Regions from separate parts of the Nocardia sp. NPDC127579 genome, predicted to be linked through region 2. Evidence: riboswitches for the same ligand, from Rfam matches in the RefSeq annotation. Region 2 holds a riboswitch; the other holds the start of a gene.
What was found. A riboswitch is a leader RNA that binds a small molecule or an ion and turns the genes downstream of it on or off. The one in region 2 is predicted to bind cobalamin.
Positions count from the first base shown of each region.

Region 1: it holds a riboswitch for cobalamin, as region 2 does, so the genes downstream of both, ACFVMC_RS04095 (CbtB-domain containing protein) here and metE (5-methyltetrahydropteroyltriglutamate--homocysteine S-methyltransferase) in region 2, are expected to answer to the same signal.

Region 1 is NZ_JBHXVZ010000001.1:992,082-1,000,892, reverse strand. It holds gene ACFVMC_RS04140 (ABC transporter ATP-binding protein) at 57-956, shown strand; gene ACFVMC_RS04135 (ABC transporter permease subunit) at 953-1,798, shown strand; gene ACFVMC_RS04130 (TetR/AcrR family transcriptional regulator) at 1,829-2,434, opposite strand; gene ACFVMC_RS04125 (FMN-dependent NADH-azoreductase) at 2,531-3,178, shown strand; gene ACFVMC_RS04120 (DMT family transporter) at 3,180-3,500, shown strand; gene ACFVMC_RS04115 (SRPBCC domain-containing protein) at 3,518-3,964, shown strand; gene ACFVMC_RS04110 (OsmC family peroxiredoxin) at 4,099-4,539, shown strand; gene ACFVMC_RS04105 (hypothetical protein) at 4,548-5,030, opposite strand; gene ACFVMC_RS04100 (CbtA family protein) at 5,111-5,917, opposite strand; gene ACFVMC_RS04095 (CbtB-domain containing protein) at 5,908-6,102, opposite strand; cobalamin riboswitch at 6,133-6,300, opposite strand; gene ACFVMC_RS04090 (antibiotic biosynthesis monooxygenase family protein) at 6,290-6,601, opposite strand; gene ACFVMC_RS04085 (alpha/beta fold hydrolase) at 6,633-7,376, shown strand; gene ACFVMC_RS04080 (A/G-specific adenine glycosylase) at 7,373-8,275, opposite strand; gene ACFVMC_RS04075 (carbonic anhydrase) at 8,377-8,811, shown strand, end outside.
Region 2 is NZ_JBHXVZ010000013.1:42,471-51,281, reverse strand. It holds gene ACFVMC_RS31435 (GtrA family protein) at 1-163, shown strand, start outside; gene coaD (pantetheine-phosphate adenylyltransferase) at 212-697, opposite strand; gene rsmD (16S rRNA (guanine(966)-N(2))-methyltransferase RsmD) at 840-1,409, opposite strand; gene ACFVMC_RS31420 (pyruvate carboxylase) at 1,406-4,804, opposite strand; cobalamin riboswitch at 5,017-5,227, shown strand; gene metE (5-methyltetrahydropteroyltriglutamate--homocysteine S-methyltransferase) at 5,383-7,647, shown strand; gene ACFVMC_RS31410 (TetR/AcrR family transcriptional regulator) at 7,732-8,301, shown strand; gene ACFVMC_RS31405 (hypothetical protein) at 8,298-8,811, shown strand, end outside.

The sequences.
Region 1 (8,811 bases), on a different contig from region 2:
CGAACGTCGCCGCGCGACGGATGTGGCCGGGGCGGGTGGCGATGGATTCTCGATCCATGAACGAATCCATCGTGGTCACCTCGGGGTTGACCAAACGTTACGGCACTCACACGGCCGTCGACGACGTCGCCATGCGCGTCGAACCCGGCGAGGTGTACGGCTTTCTCGGTCCGAACGGCGCTGGCAAGACGACCACGCTGCGGATGCTGGCGGGCCTGATCCGCCCGAGTTCGGGCTCGGCGACGGTGCTCGGCCACCAGCCGGGCGACCCCGATGTGGTGCGCCGGATCGGCGTGCTGATCGAGGGCCCCGGCTTCTATCCGTATCTGTCCGGCCGCGACAACCTGCGCGTGCTGGCGCGCTATCGCGGCCTGGGTGACGCGGAGGTGGCGGCGGCCCTGGAACGGGTCGGCCTGGCCGATCGGGCAGGCGATCGGTTTCGGACCTATTCCCTCGGCATGAAACAGCGTCTCGGCGTCGGCGCCGCACTGCTGGGCGGTCCCGAACTGCTGATTCTGGACGAGCCGACCAATGGTCTGGATCCCGCGGGCATGGCCGAGATGCGTGCGCTGATCACCGCGCTGGCGGCCGACGGGCACACCGTGCTGCTGTCCAGCCACATGCTCAGCGAGGTGCAGGAGATCTGCGATCGGGTCGGCGTGATCGCCGGCGGGCGACTGCGCACGGAGTCGTCGGTGGCCGAATTACGCGGCGGCGCATCGCTGTTGCTCCGTGCCGAACCGTTGGAACTGGCGTTTCCTGCCGTGCGCGGCGCACTGGACGGCAAGGCGCTGCTGACCGCGGGCGGTATCCGGATCGAGGCCGGACCGGCGGCGGCGCCCGAGGTGGCGCGCGCGGTGGTCGCTGCGGGCGCGGATCTGCTCGAACTACGCGTCGACGAGAAATCCCTGGAAGAAGTGTTCTTCGAACTGACCGAAATGGAGACGGCACAATGAGCGGCTTGCTGGCGAGCACGCGGGCGGAACTGCTGCGGCTGCGGAAATGGCCCGCGTTCTGGATCATTCTGGGCACCTGGATTCTGTTGAATCTGACCTTCGCCTACCTGTTCAACTATCTGGATTACACCGGCGGGCAGAGCGCCATGTCCGACAATCTGCCCGAGGACGTGCTGCTGCGTCAGCTGCTGCCCGCGGCGGTGCCCGAGGTGTTCACCCAGGGGATGGCGATGTTCGGCGGCGCGCTGATGCTGATCCTGGGCGCGCTGGTGCTGGGCAGCGGCTACGGCTGGGGCAGTTGGAAAACCGTTCTCACGCAGGGGCCTTCGCGTTCGGCGGCGTTCGGCGGCACCCTGCTGAGTCTGCTGGCGGTGGTGTTCGCGCTGGTCTGCGCGGCCTTCGTGGTCGATCTGGGTGTGGCGTCGGTGATCGCGGTGTCGCAGGACGCGTCGCTGACGCTGCCCACCGTCGGCCAGGCGGTGAACGGAATCGTCACTGGCACCATGATTCTCGGCATGTGGACGCTGGCGGGCGCGTTCATCGGGACGATCGCGCGCGGTCCGGCGCTCGCGGTCGGTCTGGGACTGGTCTGGGTGCTGGTGGTGGAGAACCTGCTGCGTGGCGTCTCCGGCATTCTCGGCCCGCTGGCGGCGTTGACCGATCGCCTGCCCGGTACCGCGGCGGGTTCGCTGGCGGGCGCGATGCGCACCGTGGACGGCCCGCCGACGCCCGGCGTGCTGGATATTCTGTCCCGCACGGAATCGCTGGTGGTGCTGGGGGTCTACCTGGCGCTGTTCGCGGTGGGCACGCTGTGGCTGGTGCGGCGCCGGGATCTGGTCTGAAGGTAGTCGAAACCGCTGGCGGCCGAGCTGTCAGCGGTTTTCCGGCGTGGTGACCGCGAAGGCCAGGCGGCGCAGGCCCGCCACGATCGCCGCGTTGTCGAGCCCGCGTGCCCGCTGGTTCAGATAGACCTCGGCGGCCAGCGGTGCGAGCAGTGGTTCGATCAGCGAGTCTGGTTCCGGCACACCGGATTCACGTAGCAATGTGCGGATGTGCATTCGCCAGAATTGATAGGCGCCGGTGTCGAAGCGGGCGCTGCCGATCTCCGCGCCGAGCGCGAGATGCGCGTGTCCGTCCAGCAATTCGACCATGGCGGCGTAGAAGGCGGCGAGTCGCTCGCCGGGCGGCGCGCCCGGCCCCAGCGGGGGATCGCCCCGCAGCAGGCGTTCCTGGATGACGCGCTCGTGTTCGTCGAGCAGCGGCAGCGCGACGGCCGCGACGGTCGGGAAGCGGCGATACAGCGTCCCCCGTCCGACACCGGCGGCCTTGGCGATGTCGTCCATGGTGACGGTGCGTGGATCGCGGTGCGCGAACAATTCGGCGGCGGCCGCGAGGATCTTGCTCCGATTGCGAGCCGCATCGGCACGCTCGGGCGGTGCGGCGGCGCCGGCCAGCAGGTCGCGATCCGCGGGGTTCATGGCGTTCACAGTAACCTCCGGAATAAGTGGACAGAGTGTCCGGTTCTGTTCTACCGTAGATGTGAAACGGACACAGTGTCCACTTATGGAGGAGTCATGACCGCCCTGCTGCACCTCGACGCCAGCGCCCGCCGCAACTCCCTGAGCCGGGAGCTCGGCGCCGCCTTCGCCGGTGCCTGGCGCGCCGCGCATCCCGACGGCGACTACCGCTACCGCGACCTCGCCGCCGATCCGGTCCCGTTCATCGGCGAAGCCTGGACCGAACTCTGCGACGGCGTACTCGCCGCCGGCGCAACCGATCTCGACCGGCTGTCGGAACTCGCGCGCACCCCCGCGCAGCGCGCGGCCTGGGCGATCGTGGCGCCGCTGCTGGCCGAGGTGCGGGCCGCCGACGTGGTGCTCATCGGCACCCCGATGTACAACTACTCGATCCCGGCCAGCCTCAAGGCCTGGCTGGACCAGATCACATTTCCGCGAATGTCGTTGGCGCCCACCCGCTTCGTCGTCGTCACCGCCCGCGGCGGGGCGTACGCGCCGGGCGCACCGAAGGCGCGCTTCGACTATCAGGAGCGCTTCCTGCGCGACTTCTTCGCCGGCCACTTCGCCGTCGAGGACACGGTCTTCGTCAACGCCGAGCTGGCCAACGCGCGCCAGGATCCGGCGTTGGCGCACCTGCGCGCACAGCACGACACTTCGTATCGGGCCGCGCTGGACGCGGCGCACACACTGGGCAAGGAGTACTGACATGAACTGGGTCGTCCTGGGCGTCGCGGGCCTGGTCGAGATCATCTGGTCGCAGAGCATCAAGCCGACCGAGAACTTCACCAAACCGCTGCCCACCCTGCTGTGCTTCGTGCTCGGCGCGCTGGCGGTGTATCTGCTCTCGCGCGCCATGCAGACCCTGCCGGTCGGCACCGCCTACGCCGTGTTCACCGGCATCGGCGCGATCGGCGCGATCGGGCTCGGTGTCCTGGTGCACCGGGACCCGATGAGTGTGGGCCGCATGCTGTCGCTGGCTCTGATTCTGGGCGGCATCGTGCTGGCCCGGGTCACCAATCCCGAGTGATGAGTATGGTCGGTCGAATGGATCAGCCAGTTCGGATACCGGATCTGTCCGACCGACCACACCAGCTCACCGTCGAACGGGTGATGGCCGCCTCCCCGGGGCTGTTATACGCGGCCCTGACCCAGGGTTTCGACATCTGGTTCGCCGCGCCCGGCTCGGTGGTGATGAAACCCGCGGTGAACGAACCGTTCTTCTTCGAAACCGAAGTCGAGGGCAAACGCCATCCGCACTATGGGCGCTTCCTGCGTCTGCAACCCGAGCGGGTCGTCGAGTTCACCTGGGTGACCGGCGCCGACGGCACCGAGGGCGCGGAGACCGTGGTCACCATCGAATTCGTGCACCAGCCGCGCGGCATCCGACTTCGGCTGCGGCACAGCGGTTTTCCGAACGAAGCGGCGCGCGACCGGCATCGGGCGGCGTGGCCGCTGGTCTTGGAACAACTGGACCGGCGGACTGCGCCGTGAGCTCAGCGCCCGGAGGCGGTAGCGCAGCGTGACCATGGAGGGCGTAGTGAACGGCGCCGATGATCCCCGCTCGCCGAATAGGCTGGGCGAGTAGGTTTCTTGCGAGCAGATCGAATCACATCGAAAGGACCGTGATGCCAACACGTACCGCCCGCACCGCCTGGACCGGCGGCCTGCAGGATGGCTCCGGACAGGTCGCCCTGGCCAGCTCCGGCGTCGGCAAGTTCGACGTGTCGTTTCCGAAGCGCTCGGCCGAGGACGCCGACGGGACGACCAGCCCGGAGGAGCTCATCGCCGCCGCGCACTCGTCGTGCTTCGCCATGGCGCTGTCCGCGCAGATCGCCAATGCGGGCGGCACCCCGGAGAGCCTGGACGTGACCGCCGACGTCACGCTCGGCCCGGACCCGGCGGGCGGTTTCCGGATCACCGGAATCAACCTGACGGTGCGCGGTCGGGTCTCGGGCCTGGACGCCGACGGTTTCGCCGCCGCCGCGGCCGCCGCCAAGGCCGGTTGCCCGGTCAGCAAGGCGCTGGCCGGCGTCGACAACATCACTCTCGACGCCGCCCTGGCCTGACCGGCAATTCAGCGGATGCTGTCCCGCGTACCGGCGGTGCGCGGGACAGCGCGAGCCTCGAAGTAGGGGCGGGCCGTGCGGTGATACATCGCGGGAATCGCGATCAACACCGCCACTACATGGATGCCCCGGAAGACAGCGATTCCCACGCCGCTCACCGTGATCCCGTCGAACAGATCGCCGACACTGTCGGCGGCGATTACGGCGCGGACCGGTTCGATGAGCAGGGAGGCCAGGCCGAACAGGCCGATCCCGAAGGTCAGTGCGTTCCGAGCCCAGCGAGCACCGTGGGTCATCCGGATCGCGATCGCCAGCACCACCAGGTAGAGCACAGCACGCTGTGCGAGTCCGACAGCGAGCCCGCCCAGTTCGGCATCGGAGCGTTCCAGAGTCAGCGCCGCCCGCGCCAGTGCCTCGGCGACACCGGCCAGCAATGCGACGACGAGCGCGCAGAAGGCGATCGATACCGCGCGTGGCGTCCCGGTCGGCACAGGTGAAAGTTTGTGGGGCCGAACGGAGAAGGCAGTGTCGGTCATGAGACCGACACTGCCTTCTCCGTTCTGGTTTCGGATCAGCCCGCCGTAGCGGCCGGTGCCCCTACCCGGGTACTACCGCGCGTTGCGAATTCGGTCAGGGCGGCGAAGCCGAGACCGAGTGCCGCCCACAGGGTTGCGGTCTGGGCCAGGGAAGCGACCCGGAACTGCCACAGCAGGCTGGCCGGGAAGTCGGCCTGCACCTCGTCGATGCCCGGTAGCGCGACATATCCGATGGTGACGATCGCGACGAATGCCGCTACACCGCCGATCAACCGCAGCGTGCCGGGCTGGGCATGCAGCAGTTTCGCGACGAGAACGCCCGCGCTCACGGCGACGAGGCCGAGAAGCACCGCCGCCACCCACAACCAGGTGCGGTCGCCGATGGTTTCCGGGTCGCCGACCGCGGGTGGGTTCGCCGGGTACTTGAAGAACGGCACCGCCACGATCGCGGCCCAGCCGCCGAGCGCCAACGCGAGCGCGAGAGCGGGCCCGGACAGGGTGCTGAACCGGCGCGCGAAGTGCGCCGCGGCACCGAAGATCGCGCCGAGCGCGAGCCCGGCCAGGCCGAGCGCCAGGAATTGCCCGCCCCGCTGTCCGGTGCGGCTCACCAACGGTTCTTCTTCGTCGCCGTGCGAATGCCCCGCCTGGTCGCCGTGCGAGTGACCCGCGCCGGTCGACTCCGACGCGGCTTCCTCGATGGCGATGGCCGCCTCGATTTTCGGCTCACCGACGAAATAGCCGACGGTCGCGGCCAGCAGACCGGCGATGAGACCGGCCAGCAGACCGCGTAGGAGCAAGCTCTTCAGCGAGTCGTTCAGAGGGGTGGGTGGAATCAGTGGCACGGAAGCCCCAGCAGATGCCGTCCGTCGTGCATCAACTCATGCATGAACATCCCGGTTCGCGAGATGGCGCCCTGATCGAAACCGACCAGGTACAGCGTGAGCAGTGCGAGCAGAACGACACCCACCGTGACGAGCACGGTCGCCAGCGAATCCGAAGCCCGGCTGGGGGTATGCGCGATGGCCATGAGTTCCTCCTTGGGATACGCGTCCCGTCGAGTGGTCCGTGCGATGGGTGCCGGTGTCTGGCTTTCCGGCACCTGGGAGCACCCGGGTGCGTGGATCACAGTGGCGCGACCGCTCCGGCTTCGCACCGGATTCCCGCATCACCCTCGCGTTTGTCCTTCGAACTGTGACAGGCGTGAGCCGCCGCCGTCAACCTTTGGGGGAGACGTCCATCACGACTTCGAACTCCAGCAGCGAGGCGCCGGTGGACACCGGCTTCTTGTCGCCGCTGCCCGCGTGCGCTGCCCGAGCCGGCCCATCCCGCCAGGCCGCGAACGACTCTTCCGAATCCCACTGGGTGACAACGAAATACCGGTTGTCCCCGGCAACGGGGCGCAGCAGCTGGAAGCCGAGGAAGCCCGGCGAGCCCTCCACGGCGTGCGCGCGATGGGCGAATCGCTTCTCCAATTCGGGGCCCGCGCCCTCGGGAACCTCGATCGCGTTGATCTTCACAACAGCCATGTTTGTGAGTGTATGCGGCAGAATCCTGCCGGTGTTATACGACGAAGGCGGGGCCGGAACGCCGATCCTGCTGCTACATGGCTTGATGGGCAGTGCGCGCACCTGGGGCGATCACCTGGACTGGTTGCGCGGGCACGGGCACGTCTACACCTTCGACGCGGCCGGGCACGGGCGACCCGCACCGGCGGAGCTCACCACCGAAGCCTTCGTCACCGATCTGACCGCGGCCACCGCGAGTATCGCCGAACCGATGGTGGTGATCGGTCATTCGATGGGCGGCCTGCACGGCTGGGTGTTCGCCGCGCAGCATCCCGAGCGGGTGCGCGGCCTGGTGGTCGAGGACATCGCACCGGACTTCAAGGGCCGCACCGCCGCCGGCTGGGCCGCCATGATCGAGGCCTGGCCGCAGCCGTTCCCCGACGCCGACGCGGTGCTGGACTACTTCGGCCCGGTCGCTGGACGCTACTTCCTGAACTCCTTCGAGCACGGCCCCGACGGCTACCGGCTGCACGGCTCGGTGGCGACCTTCCGCGATATCTCCGAGGAGTGGGGCACCCGCGACTTCTGGACCGAATGGCAGGCCGTGCGCACACCGTCGCTGCTGCTCGAGGGGGAATACACGATTACGCCGCCCGGGCAGATGCGGGAGATGGCCGCGCTCAACCCGAATGCCACCCACACGCTGATCCGCGCGGCCGGGCACCTGGTCCACGACGACCAGCCCGACCGCTACCGTGCCGAGGTCGAGACCTTCCTGCGCGCGATCCTCGCCTAGCCGGCCCGGTCGCCCTCGCCGGCCAGCGCGAACAACCCGTCGACCGTCTGCTCGATCAATCCGTCGACCAGCAGTGAATCCAGCGCCCGATCCCGCTGTCCCGGATCCCGGGTCCATGCCAGATCCAGGCGTACCCGCTCCACGGGTCCGCTCGCGGCGCGCAGCACGTCCAGCAGGCGTCCGCGAGCCTGCCGATCGGTGCCCTCGTATTTCTGCACCCGGCGCACCACCTGCGAGGCGGGCCGCCCGGCGGCGACCCAGGCACAGTGCGGGAGCGGGCAATTCGCGCACTCCGGGCTGCGCGCGGTGCACACCGTGGCGCCGAGTTCCATGAGAGCGGCCGAGAACTCGGCGGCGCGGGGCACCTCTGTCGGCAGCAGCGCTTCGGTCTCGACCAGATCGCGCGCGGCGGGATTACCGGCCACCGCCTGCCCGTGCACCGCCCGTGCCACCACGCGGCGAACATTGGTGTCCACCACCGGAACTCGCTGCCCGTAGGCGAAACAGGCCACCGCGCGCGCCGTGTACGCACCGATTCCGGGCAGCCCGAGCAGCACGTCCACGTCGGCGGGGACCTCGTCGCCGTGCTGTTCGGCCAGGACGCGCGCGCATTCGTGCAGTCGCATGGCCCGCCGCGGATACCCGAGCTTGCCCCAGGCCCGCAGCACCTCGGCCGGGGCCGAAGCCGCCATCGCCGAGGGCACCGGCCAGCGCGCCACCCACTCCAGCCAGATCGGCTGCACCCGCGCCACCGGCGTCTGCTGGAGCATGATCTCGCTCATCAGGATCTGCCAGGCGGTGACGCCCGGACGTCGCCAGGGCAGATCACGCGCGGTTTCGGCGTACCAGTCCAGTAACACCTCGGCGTCGATTGCCCGAACCTGTCCGGTGGGGATCACTGCACACTCACCATCCCTGCCGCGCCGCGGCGAGTCGATATTTGCCGCGCCGTTACGCGACGGACTCGTTGGTAACCATTGCCTTGTGCACAATGGACCGTATGCCTCGTTCAAACCCGATCAGTGCCTGGAAGTCTCTGCGTGAAGGCAATGACCGCTTCATGAGCGGCAACCTGCTGCATCCTAGCCAAGGTGCGGCGGACCGAGCCAAGCTCGTGGGCGGCCAGCAGCCGTCCGCGATCCTGTTCGGCTGCGGCGACTCACGTGTGGCCGCCGAGCTGATCTTCGATCAGGGCCTCGGCCAGATGTTCGTCGTGCGCACCGCCGGTCACGTCGTCGACGGCTCGGTGCTCGGCTCGATCGAATACGGCGTCCAGGTGCTGAACGTGCCGCTGATCGTGGTCCTCGGCCACGACAGCTGCGGCGCGGTGAAGGCGACCATCGACGCCCTCGATGGCGGCGAGGTCCCCGGCGGTTTCATCCGCAACCTGGTCGAGAAGGTCGCGCCGTCGATTCTGCTCGGCCGCCGCGAAGGG
Region 2 (8,811 bases):
CGGCCTCGCCCTCATCGGCCTCGGGCTCAGCACGGCCGGCTTGGCCGCCCTCGAGATCTGGGCGCCCGGGCTCGGCGGCGCGGCACAGGCGGGTGCGGTCCTGGCGCTGACCGCGGCGGTCGGCGGGTTGCGGTTCCTCGCGCTACGCGGCCTGGTCTTCTGACGAACGCGAAAAGGCCCCGATTCCCAAGGAATCGGGGCCTTTTCGCGTTCAGGCGCGTTTCTCGGCGAGCCGCGCGAGCAGCCGCTTGTGCACCGACGCGGGCAGCATGTCCGAGACGTCACCGCCGTAGGCGGCCACCTCCTTGACCAGCGAGCTGGACAGATAACTGTAGGTCGGATTGGTCGCGATGAAGAAGGTGTCGACGCCGGTGAGCTTCTTGTTCATCTGCGCCATCGGCCACTCGTATCCGAAATCGGTGGCGTCGCGCAGTCCCTTCACGATCGCCCCGATCCCCTCCTGCTTCGCGAAGTCGACGGTCAGCCCCTGCCAGGACGCCACCCGCACATTCGGCAGCTCCGCCGTCGCCTCGCGCAGCATCTCCATCCGCTCTTCCACCGTGAACATGCCCTGCTTCTTCGGATTCACCGATACGGTGATCACCAGCTCGTCGAATTGCGCCGCCGCCCTGATGAATACGTCGAGATGCCCGTTGGTGACCGGATCGAAGGATCCGGGACACAATGCTCCAGCCATGCCCTCGACCCTAATGCGGGCCGTAAGCCTCGCTGCGCTCGGCATACTGCCCGCTGACCGGATCGATTGCGCATCGGGGGCGCTTCGCTTCCCCGGTGCCGTCCACCTTCGGGGCTTGCCTCGCTGCGCTCGGCAGTTCGCCCTAAGGTTCAGTGGGACCGTCGTATTCGGCGAGTTCGATGCGGGTTTCGCCGTACTTGCGGGCCTTGGCGGGGGTGTATTCCCGAGGCCAGGTGAGTTCCGGGGAGCGGATGGATCGTTCGACCAGGACGAGGGCGCCGGGCGCCAGCCAGCCGTGGTCGGCGAGCAGGCGCAGGTCGTCGGCGACCACGGTGGTGTCCACGTCGTAAGGCGGATCGGAGAAGACGAGGTCGAATTCGCCCGCGCCGCCCTGGCGCAGGATCGAGGCGACCGCGCCCTGACGCAGCTCGGCGCCCGGCAGACCCAGGTCGGTGATGTTGCCGCGGATGACGGCGGCGGCCTTGCGGTCGGATTCGACCAGCAGCGCGTGGCCCGCACCGCGCGAGAGCGCCTCCAGGCCGAGCGCACCCGATCCGGCATAGAGGTCGAGCACGCGGGCGCCGTCCAGGTCGAGCCTGGCGTCGAGCGCGCTGAACAGCGCCTCACGGACCCGGTCCGAGGTGGGGCGGGTCCCGGCGGGCGGCACCCGCAGGCGCCGCCCGCCCGCCGACCCGGCGACGATACGGGTCATTCGGACTCGGTGACCGCCAGTTCGACCAGCAGATCACCGCCTTCGACCTGCTGTACCTTCGCGATCGCGACCCGGGCGACGGTGCCTGCCCGCGGCGCGGTGATCGCCGCCTCCATCTTCATCGCCTCGATGGTGCCGATGACGTCGCCCGTCGCGACCGAATCACCTTCGGACACCGCCAAGGTCACGACACCGGCGAACGGCGCGGCGAGATGACCCGGGTTGGTCTTGTCGGCCTTCTCCGCGACCGGCACCTCGCTGGCGATGGAACGGTCCCGCACCGCGACCGGACGCAGCTGGCCGTTGAGAATGCACATCACCGTGCGCATACCGCGCTCGTCGGGTTCGGAGATGGCTTCCAGGCCGATGAGCAGCGTGACGCCCTTCTCCAGCTGGACGCGATGCTCCTCGCCGTGGCGCAGCCCGTAGAAGAACTGGTTGGCCGACAGCCCGGTGGTGTCGCCGTACTTCTCCCGGTGCGCCTCGAATTCGCCTGCGGGACCGGGGAACAGCAGCCGGTTCAGGGTGGCGCGCCGCTGCAGCGAGTCGCCGGACAATCCGGCCTCGTCGGCCGGGGTCAGTTCGGTCTCCGGCTTCGCGGGCCCGCGCCCGGCCAGCGCCTTGGTCCGGAACGGCTCCGGCCATCCGCCCGCCGGGGTGCCGAGTTCCCCACGCAGGAAGCCGATCACCGAATCCGGAATGTCGTAGCGGCCGGGATCGGTGGCGAACTCCTCGACGCTCACCCCGGTGCCGACCAGCGACAGCGCCAGATCACCGACCACCTTGGAGGACGGCGTCACCTTCACCAGGCGACCCAGCAACCGGTCCGCCGCGGCGTATTTCGCTTCGACCTCCTCGAACCGATCGCCGAGCCCGAGCGCGATCGCCTGCTGCCGCAGATTCGACAGCTGGCCCCCGGGGATCTCGTGGGTGTAGACCCGGCCGGTCGGGGCGGGCAGCCCGGATTCGAAGGGCGCGTACACCTTTCGCAGCGCCTCCCAGTACGGCTCCAGATCGCAGACGTTCTGCAGATTCAGCCCGGTGTCGTATTCGCTGTGCGCGGCGGCCGCGACGATCGCGGAAAGCGCCGGCTGACTGGTGGTTCCGGCCATGGCGGCGCTGGCGCCGTCCACCGCGTCGGCACCCGCCTGCCAGGCCGCCAGATAGGTGGCCAGCTGACCGCCCGGCGTGTCGTGGGTGTGCACGTGCACCGGCAGATCGAAGTTACTGCGCAGCGCCGTAACGAGTTTCGCGGCCGCCGGAGCCCGCAGCAGACCCGCCATGTCCTTGATCGCGAGCACATGCGCGCCCGCATCGACGATCTGCTCGGCCAGCTTGAGGTAGTAGTCGAGGGTGTAGAGGGTTTCGTTCGGGTCGGTGAGATCGCCGGTGTAGCTCATCGCGACTTCGGCCAGCGTGGTGCCGGTTTCGCGGACCGCGTCGATGGCCGGGCGCATCTGGTCGACATTGTTGAGCGCGTCGAAGATGCGGAAGATGTCGATGCCGGTCGCGGCGGCCTCGGAAACGAAAGCGCGCGTGACCTTTTCGGGGTACGGCGTGTAACCGACGGTATTACGGCCACGCAACAGCATCTGGAGGTTGATATTCGGGATCGCCTCGCGCAGGGCGGCCAGCCGCTCCCACGGATCCTCGAACAGGAAGCGCAGCGCCACGTCGTAGGTCGCGCCGCCCCAGCATTCGATGGACAGCAGCTCCGGGGTCAGCCGGGCGACGTGCGCGGCGACGCCGAGCAGACCGCCGGTGCGCACCCGGGTCGCCAGCAGCGACTGGTGCGCGTCACGGAAGGTGGTGTCGGTGACGCCGACCGCCTTCTGCTCCCGCAGCGCCTGCGCGAAACCCTCGGGGCCCAGAGTGAGCAGCCGCTGCCGCGAACCGCTCGGCGGCGGCACGCTCAGATCGATGGCGGGCAGCTTGTCGTGCGGGTACACGGCGGTGGGGCGCGGGCCGTGCGGCTTGTTGACCGTGATGTCGGCCAGATAGTTCAGGATCTTGGTGCCGCGGTCGGCGGAGCCGCGCAGGGTCAGCAGCTGCGGGCGCTCATCGATGAACGACGTGGTGACCCGGCCCGCCCGGAAATCCGGGTCGTCGAGCACGGCCAGCAGGAACGGGATATTGGTCGTGACGCCACGGATGCGGAACTCGGCCAGCGCGCGCCGCGCTCGGGCCGCCGCCGCCGGCAGGTCGCGGCCGCGGCAGGTCAGCTTGACCAGCATCGAGTCGAAGTACGCGCCGATCTCCGCGCCCAGGTTCGCGCCGCCGTCCAGGCGGATGCCCGCGCCGCCGGGGGTGCGGTATGCGGTGATCCGGCCGGTGTCGGGCCGGAATCCGTTCGCCGGGTCCTCGGTGGTGATCCGGCATTGGAGCGCCGCGCCGCGAATGGACACCGTGTCCTGGCTCAGGCCGAGGTCGGCCAGCGACTCCCCGCTGGCGATCCGCAGCTGCGACTGCACCAGGTCGACATCGGTGATCTCCTCGGTCACCGTGTGTTCGACCTGGATGCGCGGATTCATCTCGATGAAGACGTGGTTGCCGCGCTCGTCGAGCAGGAATTCGACGGTGCCCGCGTTGCTGTAGCCGATCTGGCGGGCGAAGGCGACGGCGTCGGCGCAGATCCGGGCGCGCAGCGCCGGGTCCAGGTTGGGCGCGGGCGCGAGTTCGATGACCTTCTGATGGCGGCGCTGCACCGAGCAGTCCCGCTCGAACAGGTGCATGACATTGCCGTGCTGGTCGGCCAGGATCTGCACCTCGATGTGGCGTGGATTCACCACGGCCTGTTCGAGGAACACGGTCGGGTCGCCGAAGGCCGACTCGGCCTCGCGCGAGGCCGCCTCGATCGACTCGCGCAGCTGCTCGGGCGCGGCCACGCGGCGCATGCCGCGGCCACCGCCACCCGCGACCGCCTTGACGAAGATCGGGTACTCGAGCTCCTCGGCCGCGGCCAGCAGCTCGGCGACATCGGCCGAGGGCGCGCTGGACTTCAGTACCGGCAGCCCCGCGGCCCGGGCCGCCTCGATGGCGCGGGCCTTGTTCCCCGCCAGCTCCAGCACCTCGGCGGACGGGCCGATGAACGTGATGCCCTCGCGCGCGCACGCCGCCGCCAGGTCCGGGTTCTCCGAGAGGAAGCCGTAGCCCGGGTAGATGGCGTCGGCGCCCGCGGACTTGGCCGCGTCGATGATCGCGTCGATGGACAGGTAGGCCCGGACCGGATGGCCCTCCTCGCCGATCTGATAGGACTCCGCGGCCTTCAGACGGTGGACCGAATTGCGGTCCTCGTGGGGAAAGACGGCGACCGTCCCGATGCCCAGTTCGTAGGCCGCGCGGAAGGCGCGGATGGCGATCTCGCCGCGATTGGCAACCAAGACTTTGGAGAACATTGACCCAAGGTACCTGGCGCACAGCACTGGACCGACAGGGATCCGGGCTTCGCAGGAATCTTCACAACCGGCCCTAGCAGCGTTGCGAAGTTGCGGAAATCCAGGCGTCACATCTCACCGCCGAGGACGCGGCGGTGCGCGGAGCACATCGCGGCTGCGCCTATGCTGGACAACGCAGCTGGTTTCTCCGGTGTGTGACGAGTTGGAGCCCCGACGTCACATCCGGAGTCGAGATCCCTGGGGATCGAGAGGGAACCCGGTGAGAATCCGGGACTGTCCCGCAGCGGTATGCAGGAACGACCGCCGTCAAGAGCACTGGAATCATCCGGGAAGCGACGGCCAGTAGGTGAGCCCCCGTGAGGGGGTCGGCCAGAAGGCCCGTGCCCGCGAGTCCGAAGACCTGCCGACTGTGCCGGATACGCCGTATCCGGCGGCCACCGCCTCGTGGATTGGGCGCGCGGACCACCAGTTCCGACAGATCGGGCTCCGTTTCTTCGCGGCGCGCCGAATTTGTCGGCTCCGGTGCCGCCCGCCCGTATGGCGTCGGCTCACATCCCACACAGCACTGGAGCGCCATCGTGACTGTTTCTATCGACAATGGGTTCACCGCAACCGTTCTCGGCCTGCCCCGGGTGGGCCCGCGCCGAGAACTCAAGCGCGCCACCGAGTCCTACTGGGCCGGGCGCCTGGACGCCGACGGTCTGCACGGCGTCGCCGCGGATCTGCGGCGCCGGCAGTACGCCGAATTGATGTCCGCCGGACTGGATTCGATTCCGGTCGGCACCTTCTCCTACTACGACCAGATGCTCGACACCGCCGTACTGCTGGGCGCGCTGCCGCCCCGGGTGGCCGCGATCGAGGATCCGCTGGACCGGTATTTCGCGGCGGCGCGCGGCACCGCGGCGATCGAACCACTCGAGATGACCAAATGGTTCGACACCAACTACCACTACCTGGTGCCGGAGATCGGCCCGGAAACCACGTTCTCGCTGCACCCCGAGATGCTGGTGGCGCAGCTGGCCGAGGCACTGGAGCTCGGTGTGCCCGCGCGGCCGGTGCTGATCGGCCCGCTCACCTTCCTGAAACTGGCGAAGGCGACCGATGGTTCCGCGCTGGATCGGCTCGCCGAACTGCTGCCGCTGTATCGGGAGTTGTTGCGGCAGTTGGCCACCACCGGGGCGAGCTGGGTGCAGATCGACGAGCCGGTGCTGGTGACCGATCTCACCGAGGCCGAGATCGAGCTGGTGCGTGACACTTACCGCGCGCTGTCAGCGGGGGACGATCGTCCGGCGATCCTGGTGGGCACCTATTTCGGGCAACCGGCGGCAGCCTTGGCCGCGTTGGCGGACACCGAGATCGAGGCTGTCGCGATCGATTTCACCGCCGTCGCGCCCGGCGCGGTGACAGCCGGTGCGGCGCTGGCGGGCAAGCTGCTGGTGGCGGGCGTGGTCGACGGCCGCAATGTGTGGCGCACCGACCTGGACCGGGCGCTGACGACGCTCACTGCGGTACAGGATTCCGTTGCGGCCGTGGCTGTTTCGAGTTCGTGCTCGTTGCTGCACGTGCCGTACACGTTGGCCGCGGAGACCCGGCTGGAGCCGACACTGCGGTCCTGGCTGGCCTTCGGCGCGGAGAAGGTCGCCGAGGTGCGTCTGCTCGCCACCGCGTTGCATTCGGGAACCGAGGCCGTTGCCGCCGAATTGGCTACGGTACGTACGGCTCTGGAATCGCGCCGCCGTGATCCGCGCCTGGCCGATCCTCAGGTCCGGGCCCGGCTCGACGCACTGGACGCGGACGCGGACCGCCGTGGCCCCGCCGAGGAGCGGCGCGCCCAGCAGGCCGAACACCTGCGTCTGCCCACCCTGCCCACCACCACGATCGGCTCCTATCCGCAGACCTCGGCGATTCGGCTGGCCCGGGCGACCCTGCGCAAAGGCCAGATCGATCAGGACGAGTACGACCGCCGGATGCGCGCCGAGATCGCGGCGGTGATCGCACTACAGGAGCGCCTCGGCCTGGACGTCCTGGTGCACGGCGAACCCGAACGCAACGACATGGTGCAGTATTTCGCCGAGCAGCTGGCGGGTTTCGCCGCCACCGAGGCCGGTTGGGTGCAGTCCTACGGCACGCGCTGCGTGCGGCCGCCGATCCTCTTCGGTGACGTGTCGCGGCCCGCGCCGATGACGGTCGACTGGATCACCTACGCGCAGTCGCTGACCGGGAAACCGGTCAAGGGCATGCTGACCGGACCGGTGACCATTCTGGCGTGGTCGTTCGTGCGGGACGATCAACCGCTGGCCGATTCCGCCGCGCAGGTGGCGCTGGCGATCCGGGACGAGACCGTCGATCTGGAGGCCGCGGGTATCCGGATCGTGCAGGTCGACGAGCCGGCGTTGCGCGAGCTACTGCCCCTGCGCGCCGCCGACCAGCCGGATTACCTCGAGTGGTCGGTGCACGCGTTCCGCCTGGCCACCGCCGGTGTCGCCGACACCACCCAGATCCACACCCATCTCTGCTATTCGGAGTTCGGTGAGGTCATCGACGCGATCGCCGGTCTGGACGCCGACGTCACCTCCATCGAAGCCGCCCGCTCGCACATGGAGGTGCTCGACGATCTCAACGCCGCCGGTTTTGCCCTGGCCGTCGGCCCCGGCGTGTACGACATCCACTCCCCCCGGGTCCCCGGTGTCGAGGAAATCACCACCGCCCTGCGCGCCGCCCTGAAAGCCGTCCCCGCCGACCGCCTGTGGGTCAACCCCGACTGCGGTCTCAAGACCCGCGGCCCCGTCGAAGTAGAAGCCGCCCTCCGCAACATGGTCACCGCCACCCACGCGGTTCGCTAGCCCACCGATCGACCGGCCGCACCCCGGCCGGTCGATCGGCCTCCGAGGTTGTTAATGACTGACCAGTCATTCATAATCGGAGGTGTGCCGAAAAGAGTCGATCGGACCGCACGCCAGGAGGAAATCTTGGCGGCCGCGGTGAAAGTATTCGCACGCAAGGGTTTTGCCGCCTCCCGCATCGAAGACGTTGCGGCCGAGGCCGGAATCGCCAAGGGCAGCGTGTATCTGTACTTCCCCAGCCGGGATGCGTTGCTGGCCGGGGTCTTCGAGAGTTACGCCGCGAAATCCGAACCGGCCTCGGCCGATCCAGGCACCGGGTCAGCCCTGGACCGCCTGGATCACCTGGTGCGCGCCACGGTCGAGATGCTGGCCGCGCACCCGGATCACGCGCGGGTGCTCCTGGATGTGTGGGCATCGAATCCGCCGCTCGATCTGGCCGATATGTATCGGCGCCATCGCGGCGCCATCGCAGATCTGCTCGTCGAGGCGGCAGCGGCGGGTGAGCTGCGCACGGGTATCGGCGCACCACACGCGGCGGTCATTGTCGGCGCGATCGAAGGCTGCCTCGTGCAGTCCCTGGCAGATCCGGACGTTTCGCTCTCGGAGCTGGCCGAACCGATTCTGCAAGTCTGCGTGGCGGGGATCCGGCGATGAGAATCACCGACCGCCTCATCGCGCCGGATGCCACCCGCGGCGAGATCGTCAGCGGTTTCGGTTCCGCGACCCTGGGGGCCACAACGATTTTCGGCCTCGGACTACACGCCGGGCTGGACCTGTGGCAGGTCGTCGTGCTGGCCCTGGTCGCCTTCGACATGTTCGGCGGCGCCGTGGTCAATGCGACCGCATCCGCCAAACGCTGGTATCACCGCCCCACGCGCACCGCGGCGCATCACCTCGGCTTCGTCGCGGTACACATCCAGCCGTTCGTCCTGGCGTGGGCCGTCCCCGGTTTCACCTGGACGGCCGCCGCCACTATCTATCTCACGACGCTGGTCGCCGCGCTGGTCGTCACCGCCACCCCGCAATCCCTGCGGCGACCGGTCGCCTTCGGCGCCACCGCCTTCGGCCTCACCCTCACCACGACCCTCGTGACCGTCCCCCACATCGCGGCCTGGTTCGCCCCGATCCTGCTCGTCAAACTCCTTCTGGCCCACCTACTCCCGG